Regions from separate parts of the Paenibacillus sp. y28 genome, predicted to be linked through region 2. Evidence: riboswitches for the same ligand, from Rfam matches in the RefSeq annotation. Region 2 holds a riboswitch; the other holds the start of a gene.
The links. A riboswitch is a leader RNA that binds a small molecule or an ion and turns the genes downstream of it on or off. The one in region 2 is predicted to bind FMN.
Positions count from the first base shown of each region.

Region 1: linked by a shared signal. The riboswitch ahead of WBG83_RS10910 (DMT family transporter) and the one ahead of ribD (bifunctional diaminohydroxyphosphoribosylaminopyrimidine deaminase/5-amino-6-(5-phosphoribosylamino)uracil reductase RibD) in region 2 are both predicted to bind FMN.

Region 1 covers NZ_JBBBNV010000011.1:24,793-32,687, forward strand. The annotation lists gene WBG83_RS10905 (phasin family protein) at 1-135, opposite strand, end outside; partial or broken gene WBG83_RS22615 (monooxygenase family protein) at 502-672, opposite strand; gene WBG83_RS10910 (DMT family transporter) at 1,045-1,980, opposite strand; FMN riboswitch at 2,109-2,257, opposite strand; gene WBG83_RS10915 (YheC/YheD family protein) at 2,409-3,473, opposite strand; gene WBG83_RS10920 (sensor histidine kinase) at 4,022-5,473, opposite strand; gene WBG83_RS10925 (response regulator transcription factor) at 5,451-6,158, opposite strand; gene WBG83_RS10930 (Asp23/Gls24 family envelope stress response protein) at 6,220-6,570, opposite strand; gene WBG83_RS10935 (DUF423 domain-containing protein) at 6,814-7,182, opposite strand; gene WBG83_RS10940 (NEAT domain-containing protein) at 7,367-7,895, opposite strand, start outside.
Region 2 covers NZ_JBBBNV010000001.1:589,597-597,491, reverse strand. The annotation lists gene lysA (diaminopimelate decarboxylase) at 1-954, shown strand, start outside; gene WBG83_RS02735 (peptidylprolyl isomerase) at 996-1,427, shown strand; FMN riboswitch at 1,844-2,017, shown strand; gene ribD (bifunctional diaminohydroxyphosphoribosylaminopyrimidine deaminase/5-amino-6-(5-phosphoribosylamino)uracil reductase RibD) at 2,347-3,474, shown strand; gene ribE (riboflavin synthase) at 3,481-4,173, shown strand; gene WBG83_RS02720 (bifunctional 3,4-dihydroxy-2-butanone-4-phosphate synthase/GTP cyclohydrolase II) at 4,203-5,414, shown strand; gene ribH (6,7-dimethyl-8-ribityllumazine synthase) at 5,464-5,934, shown strand; gene WBG83_RS02710 (segregation and condensation protein A) at 5,967-6,752, shown strand; gene scpB (SMC-Scp complex subunit ScpB) at 6,721-7,317, shown strand; gene WBG83_RS02700 (hypothetical protein) at 7,415-7,594, shown strand; gene WBG83_RS02695 (DUF2953 domain-containing protein) at 7,659-7,895, shown strand, end outside.

The DNA of each region.
Region 1 (7,895 bases), on a different contig from region 2:
AACAAACGAGGAGGACTCCTGACGGCTGACCTCCCCTTTTTTTACAAGCTCCTCCACTGTCTTTTCCACCTGTTCCTTACTTGTAACTGCCAATCCGAGCCCTAATGCGACCGCTCTGCCAATCAATTCTCTCATGAGGGTCCCTCCCTGGATTTTATAAAATGCGAAGCTGTCCGTTATACGTTTATTGTACAGTAATTTACACAAAAATCCAAAAATTGATGCATCAAGCCCGTTAAGCCGCTACAAGAGCTTCTTATTCGGGCACTTCTATATATTCAGATACTCTTGATTTCAAAATTTCAATTAATTCCTACCCATTGAATCCGTCAAAAATCTTCTCTGCTGTTAAACTGCGCCACTTATTGCGGCTGCATATAAACAGTATTTTGATGTGTGGTCACCTGCACTTAAATGATTTATGGGTGGACTTTCTACTTTATGTTCTCTCCAGATTCTTCCTTGCATTTTCTCTAATGACCTTGGCTAGCTTTACATTACTTATCTGAATCCACTCATACCGAATTTAGGCATATTTCCATAAATACATTCATATTGTCCGGGTTCAATCATGTACGTTTCACGATAAATCCCTACTGTTCCATCCGTTCCAGCCGATTTATTAAATTTTTTCCATTGTTCAAGATAAGTGCCACCCCGGGCATAGTTCTCAAGCTGTTTCGTAAGTTCTCCAGTATTGTACTAAAGTGATCCCTCTCCAGCTCAAAAAATTTACTCTGTACTTATACATCCCGTTTCAGGATTCTGGTACAGTTCTTTAAGCATTGGTCCCATTGCTTTTATTACTGGAATCCTTGCCACATAAATCGCTCCTCATTTGGATTATAGGATCATCATGTCTTGAACGATGTAAACATCATCTCTCTTCCCCTATTTATCAAACGAGTAACTTGCACAATCTTCCATCACCTTCATTGTACCAGCATTATCAGAATAAAACATAAAAAGAGAACCCTGCCCTGTTTTCCGCAGGAAACTGCAAAAAAAAGCTTCGTTCCCGATCATGGAAACGAAGCCGTTCTTCTATTCTCTTTGCCTGGAAATCAGATACAAAGTAAGCCAAATGAGGATAAATCCGATTGCCTGGGGCATGGTAATCATTTGGTGGAACACAACCCAGTTTATGAGCACTCCGACCATCGGGAAGCTTAATTCCGCGAGTGTCGCATAAGAAGCTTTGATCCCGCTAAGCCCTTTGTAGTAGACAAGCAGGCTGAGCAGTCCGGGCAGCAGCGCCTGCAGCACCAGATTCAGGAGCACAAGCCCCTTCCGGGACATCTCGGCCGGGAAGCTCCAGCCTTGCCCCTCCAGGCTTGTAATGACGATCAGCAGCGGCAATGCGAGAATGAACCGCAGCGCCGTCACGGTCTCATACGACATTTTTCCCAGCATATAACGGCCCATCACCGTAGAGCCGCCCCATAGCAGCGCCGCTCCGATGGACAACACGCTGCCCATCTGCACAAAATCACTCAGTCCGCCAACCGGCAGCGTCCAGCCGAAGGTAAGCAGATACGTACCAGCCAGCGCGAGCACGACGAGATTGCCGAACAGGCGGGGCAGCTTTTCTTTCAGCAGGTATCTGGCCAAAATAATCGCAAACAGCGGCTGCAGCTTCTGCAGCAGCAGAACGACGTTCAGGTCGCCATGAGCAAGCCCCTGTGTAAACAAAATCGTAGCCAGCGCCGAGCCGCCCCAGGATATGAATAGAAGTGCGCCCAAATGTGCTGCCTTCAGTCCCCGCAGCTCCGCTCGGTGCCGCCACAGCACCGGTGCAGCCACAAGAAACAATATCAGGTGCTCCAGCAGCACAATTTGGGTGGATGTGAGCGAGTTCAGGAGAATGATACGGAATAACGGGTCAACCCCCCACAGAGCCGCCCCTAGAACGACGAGCCAAAATTCCGGTTTAATGCGGCGTCTGTAATGCACCGCTGTCAATGTAGAAGCGTTGTTCATGTTCATTAACCCCTTCTGAGTCCAGGGAGCGTTCGGTAAAAAAAGCCCCGTTTCGCGCAAGCTGCGCAAAACGGGGCAAATCAAATAAATCTACCTGTGCCGCTGTCAGCAGCACCTGATAAATTTACTGTGATCTTCTACCATCCGGACTTTACCGTCGGCCTTGGAATCTCACCAAGTCAGTCCTTGGCCAAGTACAGGCCGAGGAGTCGCGGGCTTGTTTCTGTGAAGAAACATCACCGCCGGTTGGGAATTTCACCCTACCCCGAAGATCGATATATTTTGTTTTTAACAACTTGTTTACATGGAATTGGTTCGAACTGTTGCAACGTTCTTTACAGTTTATCATAAAACGTCACGCGAAAAAAATCAATACTCTTTTTCATATCAAGTTCATCGGATTTATTCCGCTGCTGCAGGCATCTTCGTCAACCTCTGCGCTTCTTCCCGCTCATTAGAAAATGGGCATACCGCAGCGGGGTTAAATACGTCTGATAAAATGCTTTTTCCAGCCCCGCTTTCTGAAACGTAATCCGCTGATCCCGGCCGTTCATTTCAATAAATTTGACAGCCCCGCCCTTCTCGACCCCCATATCGAGACCGATATCCGCCAAATGGGGAAGCTTCTTGCCGAGAAAAGCCGCTATTTTCAAGGACGCTTGCTTCACTTCCCTCGTTACAGCCTTCTCCGAAAATCCGCTGCCCTGAAACAGCTTGGCGCAGGGTTTAACTTTTCCGCCTTTGGCCACATTCGTGACATGCTTCCCGGCTGCAGCCACCTTGCCGACCATTCCTGTAACCTGCCACGATCCCAGGGGGCCGCGCTGCACGGAGACACGCAGATCATACGGCCTTCCTTGATGCGTGGCTAAGGGAATTGCCTCCTGAATAATATAGCTTCTGCCTCTAATCATTCGGTCCATACAGGCAAGCGTTTGCTGAAGCGTTTTGTGCAGAGGCTTTCCTTGTTTTCCCCGAATCAAGTATTTCCCTCCGGGAGCGTTCTCGATCTTGAAAATACCGTCCCCTACACTGCCGCTGGCGGGCTTGATAAAAAGCGGCGTACGATTTTTCAGCACCTGAGCCAGCTTGCCTCTTGAATACTTCCAGGTAGCCGGAACATAGCTGCGAAGACGGTCATTTCCGGAAAGCAGCCGGTTAATCTCGTATTTGCTAAACCGGTTTTTCCGGTTGAATACAACGCTTTTTTTAGCCAGGGACGTAAGCCGTTGTCGTAATTGAGCCGTTGCCGTGAATGCCCGATTATGAATCACCGGAGGGATTTGGTGCTTGACCTTGGCATACCGGCCGCCGCTGTACGTAAAGCTTTGTGCCGAGGTATGATTTATTTGGGCAAGCGTCATATAGTACGGCTTCAGGCCCAGCTGTTTGGCCGCCCGGTTATACAATGAAATACGTTCATAACCGGTTTTCTTGCGGGGAATACCGTGATACATCGAAGCGTCAAGTAAAATCCCAACCGCTCTCTTCATCGCTCTACCTCCGGCTTGTTTGCTTGAAATCATGACAATTTGATCGTAAATATGAAGTTATATGGGGAACCGCTCACTAAGCGATCCCGGATGCCAAAACTGAATTCAGCAATAAAAGCTGCAGCGGCCCGCTCCCCGATCAGAAGAACTGGCTTCTGGTCAGGCCGTACTCTTCTTTTGCCAAGAAGATGCCTACGCGCCCTTGGAGAATGTATTGCATTCGCCCTCTCTCGGCTGTTTCCTGTCGCAGATAGATTAGTATATGTGGGCAAGAGCAAACCCGCTTGGACACTTGCAAGCAGCGACCGATATGGCTTCAAAAGCCGGGCAGAAAAATAGTTTTGCCGCAGCTGCCGCTTCCGGTTGGGTTGATATAAAGATAGAGCTACTATGCCGACTGCTCCCCGGCGCCGGACTTTCTACGATAAAATAAAGCTTCCAGCGCGCCTGTCCTTCCTCATGCCTCATTGACAATAAAAACAAGCCCCAAGCCGGCAGGGACTTGCAATTTCTCGTAATTAAGGAGAGTATTCACTTCAACCCGCCGCCTATCGCCTGTTTAAGCGTGGCTGCTCGTCCAGCTTCCTCCTCAGCCGAATCGTGAACACAGTTACTTCCTGTCCTTGATCGCGAAGCTCCAGCGTGCCTCCCATTTTCTCTGTGTTTTTTTTGGCAATAGATAGTCCGAGCCCGGTTCCGACTTCTCCGGTCCGGGCTTCATCCTTGCGCACGAACGGATCGAAGATGGTATTCCATAGCGGCTTTGGAATTCCGATACCGGTATCGGCGATTTCGATAATAACCTCCGTCTCGGCCGGGATAAGCTGCACCCGTAAGCGTGTTTCCGGCGGATTGTAGGTTAGCGCGTTGCCAATCAGGTTTTGGATGACACTGGATAGCAGCTCGGCATCGTAAACAGCATAGATCGGCTGATCGGGGATATAAAGCTGCAGCACGAACTTTTTTTGCTCGATGTCCCCGTACACATCAGCGACGACCTCCCGCAGGAAGTCGCCGATTTCGCTCTGTTCCAGCCGTATGACATAGTCGGGCGAATCAATTTTGAGGAAATCCAGCATGTTGTGAATAAGCCTGGTCACTTGGGCGGACTTCCGGTAAATGTAGCTCATGTATTTCACCTGTCGCTCCCGCTCCTCTACCCGTCCTTCCAGCAACGCTTGAGCATAACCCTGAATGCTCGTAATCGGTGTTTTCAGGTCGTGGGACAGATCCACAATGAGACGCTGCTTGCTCTCCTCGGCATGCCGCTTCTCGGCCAAGGTGTTCTCAATCACATCCCCCATATAATTGAAGGCCTCGCGAATTTGAACGAACTCCTGCTCCGCATCAAGTGATATCCGGGTGCTATAGTTGCCGTCGACCATACGTTTGAGCCCTTGGGATATTTGGTGCAGCGGCCTTCGGATACGCCGGGCGACCCAGGCGCTGTAGAAAAAAATAAGCAGCAGCATAAGTATGATCCAGAAGGCCAAGTAATAAAATACCGGCACGTAAAAGCCCGGCTCCCGCAAGGAATCATTCACATTAATGTTGACATAATTCCGGGGCAGCTTCAGAAGCAAATACTGCGAGTCTCCCCGATTCTCCAGGGCCGCCACAGAATAATAATACGCTTGTCCGTTCCGGTTGGAGAGCAGCTCATACAGCTCCTTTTCGGAATACTGCTGCACCTCGTCCTGCTTCCGGCCTTGAACGCGGATGACGCGGCGGTCCGCATCCAGCTCCTCCAGCCAGCCGCTGCCTTGAAGCAGACGGTCAATTTCCGTCCGGGTCTGGCTGCCGTTCACGTACATTCCGGCTTCCAGCTTCAGCTCGGGGTCAACAATACGAGTGGTCTGCATTCTCCACTTCACATCCTGCAGGGCCATAAACGTGCTTCCTGCCATTACGATCAGCAGAATCAGATTAAACAAAAAGAAATCCCAGGTCAGCGACGTTTGCAGCTGCCGCCGGGCTCTATATTTCCTCAGGAGCTTCAATTTTGTATCCCAACCCTCGTATCGTTTTCAGGTAATCCGGCTGCTTCGGATCACGTTCGATTTTTTCACGGATGTTGCTGATATGCACCATAATCGCCCCGTCCTCATGAGCGTAGTAATCCTGCCACACCGCTTCATAAATTTTTTTCCGGGTAAAGACGCGTCCGGGCTGCTCCAGCAGCAGCTCCAAAATTTTGTATTCAGTAGAGGTAAGGGCCACCGGCTCACCGCCGCGGAACAGCCTGCATTGAATGCGATCCAGCACCAGGTCCCCGACGACAATTTTATCTTCCGTCTTCTGGGGAGCGCCCCCCGCGTCAAAATGATGCACTCTGCGAAGCAGCGCCTGCACGCGCGCCACAATCTCCAAGGGATTAAATGGCTTGGCGATATAATCGTCCGCTCCTAGCGACAGACCCAGGATTGTATCATGATGCTGGCTTTTGGCCGATAAAAAAAGAACCGGGAAATGATGTGCTTCCCGGATTTTCTTAATCAGCTTCAGTCCGTCCATCTCCGGCATCATAATATCCAGAATCGCCAGATCAATGTGATGCCTTTGCAGGACAGCCACCGCCTCGAGGCCATTCCGGGCTTGAAAAATCGTATAATCCTTCTCCAAATACAATTGAAGCAGCTCTATAATCTCGGATTCGTCATCCGCAATTAAAAGGTTGTACGTCATAGGGCCTCCTGCTGATATCAATCTTCTTCATCCGGCTGCGGCAGCCTTGTTCCGCATCCGCTCAAAGCGCGGAAATAACGATGTTATCTACCTTCACATGGACCGCCGTAACGGTCAAGCCAGTCATCGTTTCCACCGATTCGCAAACATGGCGCTGGAGCTGGCGGCAAACCTTATGAATTGGATGTCCATAGTGTACAGACGCGTGAAGCTCAAGTGCAACTTCCCCTTGCCCCATTACAACGGCAACACCTGTCTGCATATTTTTACCGCTCAGTCTTTTTACTAGTCCGTCGGCCTTGCCTGTGGACATCCCGGCAATGCCCGGGGTACTCAAAGCTGCAGCGCCTGCCATTATGGCTATGACCTTCTCCGAAATCCGAATCGAACCGTTGTATGCATCTTCCGGCATCGTTCACCCTCCTCCGCTCGTATCCAAATCTCGCCCTGCCTCGTTCAATGAGCAGTTTCATTATACCCGGCTAATATAAGCCCAGGTTAAGCAAAACCTTAAGATTACCTAAACGAATCAGGCATAAGGTGTGAACCGGAGATCAGACGGCATAAAAAAGTACCGAAACGTCGTATAGACTTTATCGGTACAATTGGCAGCAGCCTCGTTATTGTATTACAGTCTATTTCATGGTTTGCGGGCTTAGACCTGCACAGCAGCTGCCGTAAGCAGCGCCCAGCCGATTAGAAAACAAAGTCCGCCGATTGGCGTAATCGCCCCCAGCTTCTTCATGCCCGTCAGGCTGAGCACGTACAAGCTTCCGCAGAACAGAAGAATACCTGCAAACAGAAACCACCCGGCTGTAATGACAAGCGCGCTCGGGATAGCCGTATGCGCCAGGATAGCCATCAAAATCAAACCCAAAGCGTGCGCAATTTGGTACTGAACCGCAGTTTGATAAATAGCCGCCATCTCGGGAGACAGCCGCTTCTTCAGCGCATGGGCCCCGAACGCTCCCAGAACGACAGAAAGAAACATATTGATGCTGCCCAGCAGCAATAACACCTGCATATTCAAACTCCTCCTGAATCTATAGTCTCTCTCATTGTACCACGGCGGACGAGAACAACCTAGCCTGTGCACAGCTAAGTCCGATTCCGAATCTATAACGATAAAAGAAAGAGGATACCGGTTTTCTGGTATCCTCCTGTCCGGACCGCAGTCATTTCATATCCACTGCAGTCCATTCTTTCAATTACTTTGCATCCAATAGCGCCAAAATTAATTTGATTGCTTCTGCTCTTGTTGCATTTGCAGCCGGAGCAAACTGATTATTGTCTCTGCCATTCATGATGCCTTTGCTGTATGCCGCTGCCACATGAGCATAAGCCCATGGTGGAACCGCCTGCTCATCCGCAAAATTCAAGCTATCCGCATCATCAAGCTGCAGATTCAAGGCTCTGGCGACGATAACTGCAATTTCCGAACGGGTAATGCTGCGGTCCGCCCGGAAGGTGTTATCTTCGTAGCTGCTGATCATTCCTGCAGCCGCCACTTTCGCAAGATCAGATTTCGCCCAATCCGGAACAAGGCTAAGATCCGAATAGTTCAAAGCAGATCCTGTGTCTTCCAGCTGAAGAACACGTGAAATCAATACGGTAAATTCGGCACGGCTGATTTCATCGTCCGGACGGAATGTTCCATCCTCATAGCCGTTAACGATGCCGAGCGAAACTGCGCGTTCAACATATTCCTTAGCCCAGTGACGTTGTACGTCCTTCACC
Region 2 (7,895 bases):
TGCTTCGTTGTGGATAACTTCGTTGAGCTGGATATGCTGAACCACATTGCTGGAGAAAAAGGCCAACAGGTCAAAATTTTGCTCCGCATTACGCCTGGGGTTGAAGCTCATACGCACGAGTACATTTCCACAGGCCAAACCGATTCCAAATTCGGCTTTGACCTGGGCAACGGCTCGGCTTACAAAGCGGTTGAAGAGGCTTCCAAGCGTCCGAACCTGCAGCTGCTGGGCGTTCACTCCCACATCGGGTCGCAAATTTTCGAGGTTGAAGGCTTCCGCATGGCGGCTGACAAAGTATCCAAATTCGCAGCCAAAGTGCGCGACGAGCTGAATGTGACCTTCCAGGTCATCAATCTGGGCGGCGGCTTCGGCATCCGCTATGTAGATGGAGATACTCCGCTTCCGGTTGCACAGTATGTACAAGCGATCACAGACGCCATCAAGGATAACTTCGACAACTACAGCTACCCGACGCCTGAGATCTGGGTTGAGCCGGGCCGCAGCATCGTAGGGGATGCCGGTACGACCTTGTACACGGTCGGTACATCCAAAGAAATTCCTGGCGTGCGTAAATACGTCGCTGTAGACGGCGGCATGACAGATAACCCTCGTCCGGCCTTGTATGAATCCAAGTATGAAGCAATCCTCGCTAACCGTGCGAATGAGGCAAATGAGGAAGTCGTATCGGTTGCGGGCAAATGCTGCGAGAGCGGCGACATGCTTATCTGGGATTTGAATCTGCCGAAGGTACAAAGCGGCGATGTGCTGGCGGTTTCTTGCACAGGCGCTTACAACTACGCGATGGCAAGCAACTACAACCGTCTGCGTAAGCCAGCTGTGGTGTTCGTTAAGGACGGCCAGGCAGATCTCGTGGTAAAACGTGAATCGTACCAAGATGTTGCCGGCAATGACGTCATTCCGGAGCGTTTGACGAAGCAAGCTGTATCCAACTAATCCGTTTTCCGGATAAAAGCATATTCGAAGGAGTGATTATCGTGGCAAAACAAGCAAAAATTACATTGGCTAACGGTGGAGAGGTTGTTATCGATCTGTTTGATCAAGATGCTCCTAACACAGTGGCAAACTTTGAAAAGCTGGCTAACAGCGGTTTCTATAATGGACTCGTATTCCATCGCGTCATTCCGGGCTTCGTAGCGCAAGGCGGCTGCCCGAACGGTACTGGCATGGGCGGTCCAGGCTACCAAATCAACTGCGAAATCAACCCGAACAAGCATGAGCGCGGGTCGCTGGCCATGGCGCATGCCGGCCGCAACACTGGCGGCAGCCAGTTCTACATCGCTTACCAGCCGCAGCCGCATCTGGACGGCGTTCATACCGTTTTTGGCAAAGTGTCCAAAGGTATGGAGCATGTGGATGCCTTCCAAGGCCGTGACCGTATGGAGAAGGTTGAAGTCGTGGAGGTTTAATTACCCAACACGGTTTTATAACAAAAAGAGCAGTCTGCATTTCATGCGGGCTGCTTTTTTGTGTTCCCTAAAGCCTAGTCTTTAAGAAACAATTGAAATATTTTCCGGTCTTGACTATGCTGGTAGGTATTAGCTTGTATAGGGGGCGGGGGACATTAGCATTTATATAACAGGAGATATACACGGGAGTATAAACGTTTATCGACTGGGCGTGCGGAAATTCCCTGCCCAGAAGCAGCTGGACCGGTCCTTTTGACATCGATCGTATCATGTCGGAATTTTTGGTGTAAGCAACCTTGACGTGAAAGGTTTAAAATGACGGTTTTTGTTGATTCATGCGGTGAAGCTGTCTTGCTTTATTTTTTTATTGGTGTTATTATGCATGTAACCAGAACTAGAAACTTCATATTTGTTTTGCGTAACTTCGGGGCCGGGTGTAATTCCCGACCGGCGGTGTTTTTCTCCCGGATAGGGGAGGAATGAGTCCGTGAACCGAACAGCATGAGCTTTCGTAATGAAGGCGCATGCCGTGAGGCCGACCTGGTGCGAATCCGGGACCGACAGTATAGTCTGGATGGGAGAAGGGACGCGGGTCGCGAACGGACTGCCTTTGCAAGAAAATGGGAGCTCCCGGACAGGCGAAGCTTGTTTGGTGTGTTTTTATTTGAATTACAAGGCGGAAGGACCGTCTATTTATGGACGGCTGAAGAGCAGCCTCAACCGGTTGTTAGCTTCAGCCATCTTGTGAATACAGCGACTTATTTTGCGCATATCCCACGCCCCTTTGCGATGCAAAGCGGGCTTTTTTAGGTTTGGGAAGAAGCTGTCTGAAGAAGCCATAGGAAGATACCTGATATCAGTCGTGCGGGATCTGCAGGATAACTGTAGGAGGAGGGGAAGGGCTATTCATCCGGAAGTTTTGAACGATGAATTTTATATGCGGCTGGCGCTGCAAATGGCGGAAGCGTGCACCGGCCAAACCGGGATTAATCCGGTAGTAGGCTGCGTGCTTGTCAAGAACGGCAAAATTATCGGCATGGGCGCGCATTTGCAGCGCGGGTCCCATCATGCGGAAATTAACGCCCTGCAAATGGCGGGGCAAGAGGCGCAGGGCAGCACAGCTTATGTCACTCTGGAGCCATGCAGCCATCATGGGCGTACGCCGCCGTGCAGTGACCGTTTGATTGTGGAGAAGGTCGCCCGGGTGGTTGTGGCTTGCACCGATCCTAATCCGCAGGTAGCCGGAAAGGGAATTGCCCGTTTACGCAGCAACGGAATTGAAGTGAAGGTTGGGGTGCTGGAGCAGGAGGCGCTGCGCCTCAACGAACGGTTCTTCAAATTTATTCAAAATAACATGCCGTTTGTAACACTCAAAACGGCCTGCACGCTTGATGGCAAGATTGCGTCCCGGACAGGGGACAGCAAATGGATTACCGGTGAAGCCTCCCGCGCCTACGTACATACGCTGCGCCATCAGCATCAAGCGATTATGGTCGGAGTCGATACGATATTGGCGGATGACCCGCAATTGACTACGAGAACACCGGCTGAGGGCCAGCATCCGCTGCGCGTCATTGTCGATTCCAGGCTGCGCCTGCCGCTGGACTCCAGGGTCGTTCAGGATACGACGGCCAAGACGCTGCTTCTTACGACGAAGCAGGCGTCCATTGAGCAGATTATGAGGCTCAACGCGCATGGTGTGGAAGTGCTGAAGTGCGGGGATGGGCCTCAGGTTGATCTGAAGCTGGCCATGAAGCTGCTGGGCGAGAGGGAAATCGGATCGATACTCCTGGAGGGCGGGGGACGTCTGAACGGGGCGATGCTCGAGGCACGGCTCATTGACAAAATCCTGTTGTTTTATGCCCCGAAAATTATCGGCGGGCTGCAGGCTCCCTCCAACTTCACTTTGGGCGGGGCGGAGCTGATGGCTGACGCTTTGGAGCTTGACCGCGTTGACGTAGCCCGGTTCGGCGATGATGTGTGCATTAGCGGTTATCCCCGTTACCCTGAGCCGGAGGCTGAAGCAAGCGAAAGCGAAGAGGAGTGAGGGCGCATGTTTACCGGACTAATTGAAGAAATCGGTACGCTGCGGCGGGTGCACCGTCGAGGCCAGTCGTTGATTCTGACGCTGGAGGCACGCAAAATACTTGAGGATGTTCAACTGGGGGACAGTATTGCAGTCAATGGGGTTTGCCTGACGGTCATTGAATTTGACCGCCAGCAATTCTCCGTGGATGTCATGCCGGAGACATTCCGGCAAACGACACTGCGGGAGCTGTCCCCCGGGAGCCGGGTAAACCTGGAGCGGGCCATGACGATGGGCCGGCGCTTCGGCGGTCATCATGTGCAGGGCCACGTGGATACCGTTGGACGCATTCTGAACCGAAGCCGCGAAGAGAATGCGGTTGTGTTCCGGATTGAACCGGAGGACCGCCAGGTGATGAAATATGTTGTCCCCCGCGGCTCGATAACGCTTGACGGAATCAGCCTGACCGTGGTGGAGGCGGGAACGCAGCATTTTACCGTTTCGGTGATTCCCCATACGCTGGTGGAGACGGTGCTTCTGCAACGTGAAGCGGGGGATTCGGTCAATATAGAATGTGATGTACTCGGTAAATATGTCGAGCGGCTGCTTGCTTTCGGCGCAGGAGGCCCGCTCGTCGAGCATATGGAGCAGGAAAAGGGCGCAGGCCGTCCGAACGGAGGACTGAGCGCCCAGTTTCTGGCGGATAATGGTTTTATGTGACGGTGTGCAGTGAAAAGGAGGAGAACCATATGGAAGCATCTATTCGATTCGACAGCATCGAGGCGGCTCTGGAGGATTTGAAGCAGGGCAAGGTCATCATCGTGGTAGACGATGAGGATCGGGAGAATGAAGGCGACTTTATCGTTCTGGCGGATCAGGCTACCCCGGAGGCCATTAACTTCATGATTAAGGAAGGCCGCGGTCTCGTCTGCGTGCCGATTACGGAGGAGCGGGCACATGAGCTGGATTTGCCGCCCATGGTCGCCCATAACACGGATTATCACGGAACAGCGTTTACCGTCTCCGTAGACTACAACGCCACAACTACAGGCATATCCGCCCATGAGCGCTCCCAAACCGTGTACGCCCTGATTCATGGGGAGACGAAGCCTGAGGATTTCCGGCGTCCGGGGCATATTTTTCCGCTGATTGCCAAAAAAGGCGGCGTTCTTCGCAGGGCGGGCCATACGGAAGCGGCCGTAGATCTTGCGAGAATGTGCGGCTCGTACCCGGCTGCTGTCATCTGCGAGGTGATCAAGGAAGACGGGACGATGGCACGCGTGCCGGACCTTGCCGAAATCGCCGGTAAGCATAGCCTGAAGCTGATTACGATTCAAGAGCTAATCCGTTACCGGAATGAGAAAGAAATGCTGGTGAAGCGGGAGGTTGAAGCTTCGCTTCCGACCGACTTCGGGACGTTCCAGGTCATTGCATATAGCAATGAGGTCGATCAGAAGGAGCACGTGGCGCTTGTAAAAGGAACCATCGACCCGGACACGCCGGCACTCGTGCGGATGCACTCGGAATGCCTGACCGGGGACGTGTTTCATTCCGAACGCTGCGACTGCGGACAGCAGCTGGCTGCTGCACTTCAGCAGATTAATGAGGCAGGCAGCGGCGTGCTCGTTTATTTGCGTCAGGAAGGCCGGGGCATCGGCCTGATTAACAAGCTCAAAGCGTACGTGCTGCAGGACCAGGGGCTGGACACGGTTGACGCCAACCTGAAGCTTGGCTTTGCTCCCGATTTGCGCGATTATGGCATCGGGGCCCAAATTTTGAGGGATGTGGGTGTACGCCAAATCCGGCTGCTTACCAACAACCCGCGCAAAATCGTTGCTCTGGACGGCTACGGGCTGAAGGTGACCGAGCGGGTGCCGCTGCAAATGGAGCTTAAAGACGGCAATTCGAATTATTTACGCGCCAAGAAGCTGAAGCTCGGCCATATGCTGAACCTGGAGTAAGGCGCTTTTTCAACTAAATTTTAATAAAAAGAAGGAAGGTAGCTATCCTATGTCGAACATCACTATATTTGAAGGCCATTTAATTTCGAACAATCTCAGATACGGCATCGTTGTTGGTCGGTTTAATGAATTTATTTCCACGAAGCTGCTCGGAGGCGCATTGGACGCCTTGAAGCGCCATGGTGTGCAGGAAGAAGAGATTGCGGTTGCTTGGGTTCCGGGTGCATTTGAAATTCCGTTCATCGCTCAAAAAATGGCGGAGAGCGGCAAATATGATGCGGTGATCACACTTGGAGCGGTTATCCGCGGATCGACCCCGCATTTTGACTATGTGTGCAACGAAGCGGCCAAAGGTGTTGCGGCGATTGGACTGAAAACCGGCGTGCCGACGATCTTTGGCGTATTGACCGTAGATTCCATCGAGCAGGCCGTAGAGCGTGCCGGCACGAAAGCGGGGAACAAAGGCTGGGAAGCTGCCGTAACCGCTATTGAAATGGTGAACCTGAGCAAACAGCTGTAGCCAAATAAATTAAGAACAGGAGGGCGCCAGGCTTGACCAAGGTATTATATAAACTGGATACGTTTGAGGGCCCCCTGGATTTGCTGCTTCATTTAATTGAGAAGAACGAAGTGGATATTTACGATATTCCGGTCAGCACCATAACGGATCAATATATGGAGTATTTGGGGACGATGCAGGAGCTGGAGCTGGAGATTACGAGCGAATTTCTGGTTATGGCGGCGACATTGCTGTCCATCAAGAGCAAGATGCTCTTGCCCAAGCCGCCGATTATTGAGCTGGATATGGGCGACTACGAGGATGAGGACCTCGACCCGAGGGCCGAGCTGGTTCAGAAGCTGATCGAATACCGCAAATTTAAAAGCATTGCCGAAGAGCTGCGGGAGAAAGAAGTGGAGCGCAGCCTCATTTACACCCGCGAACCGGAGGATTTGTCAGCGTTCATCCCTGAACTGGAGGACAACCCGGTACGCGGGCTTCGGCTTGCCGATTTGGTGATAGCTTTTCAAAAAGCGATGAAGCGCGCCCAGAGCCGCAATTCAGTCGCGCGTATTCAACGCGACGAAATCTCAGTCAGGGACCGGATGCGACAGCTGGTGGATCTGCTGGATGAGAAGGGCGGCACACTGCTTTTTCTGAAGCTGTTCGATGAGAACACGACCCGTGACGACATTGTCGTTACGTTTATGGCCTTGCTGGAGCTGATGAAGGTGAAAGAAATCAGCTGCTATCAGCATGAGTTGTTTGGGGATATTGTCATTACGGCTAGAGAGGATCGGGAACACCATGGAATACCGGGAACTGAAATCCGTCATTGAGGGCTTACTGTTTGTTGCCGGTGACGAAGGGCTGGACGCCCGGCAAATGGCCGAGGTCGTTCAGCAGGAACCGCTGCTGGTAACAGAGCTTGTCCGCGACTTACAGCAGGAGTATGCAAATTCAGCACGCGGCCTTCAAATTGTCGAGATCGCCGGTACTTATCAGCTTGCCACACTGCCGGAGCATGCACCGTTTTTTGAACGGCTTGCATTTTCTCCCGGCAGGTCCTCTTTGTCGCAGGCTGCGTTGGAGACCCTGGCTATTATTGCCTACAAGCAGCCGATTACCAGAATTGATATTGAAGAAATCCGGGGCGTCAAGTCGGAGCGGGCGCTTCAGACGCTTACCGCCAAGGATTTAATCGAGGAAAAAGGACGGGCGGAAGCGGTCGGCCGTCCTATTTTGTACGGCACGACCAAGGCGTTCCTGGATTATTTCGGCTTATCGGGTCTGGAGAGTCTGCCGGCGGCGCAAGGCTTTGAATCTCTGGACGATTTGGAAGAAGAAACACGTCTGCTATTCGAGAAGCTGGATGCCAAACAGCTGTCGATTGAAGATGTATAGCAAAAAACAAACAAGTTTGGGCATACTAAACTCCATTGACAGGCGCACAGCCGGCTTTGGAGTTTTTTGCTGCTTTGCGGGAAGAAAGGCTGCCTCCATGGTCAGGCGTTACTCGGGTTTTCGGCCTGATACCGGGTCTGAACCCGTTTCGAAGCAGCGGGCGGGCTGCCGGATAGAATACATAGCCATCGAAGTGCCCTCGGAGCAGGCAGCGCTTGGCGGCCAAATCGGTCCTGCTGCCGATGAGAGGAACCGGCTGCGGGGCATCGCCGGATAGTGTACCAGCAAGCCGGCGTCAACCGCTTGCCTGATTAGCTTCGGCGCAGACGGGGGGAGGGAGTATGATGTATGTTTGGTGGGTCATTGCAGGCGGAGTAGCACTACTGCTGTGGATTGTGCTGGAGAGCAATGTGGAGTCCCGCATATATTATCGGCGCCGGCAAACCAATGACCATGTGGTGGTTCAGGTGAAGGCATTGATGGGACTCATCCGATACAAAACAGAAATTCCCGTCATTCGTTTTGAGGGCTGGTCACAAGGGATTTTAGTGGAACGCAAAAAGGCGAACCAGGCATTC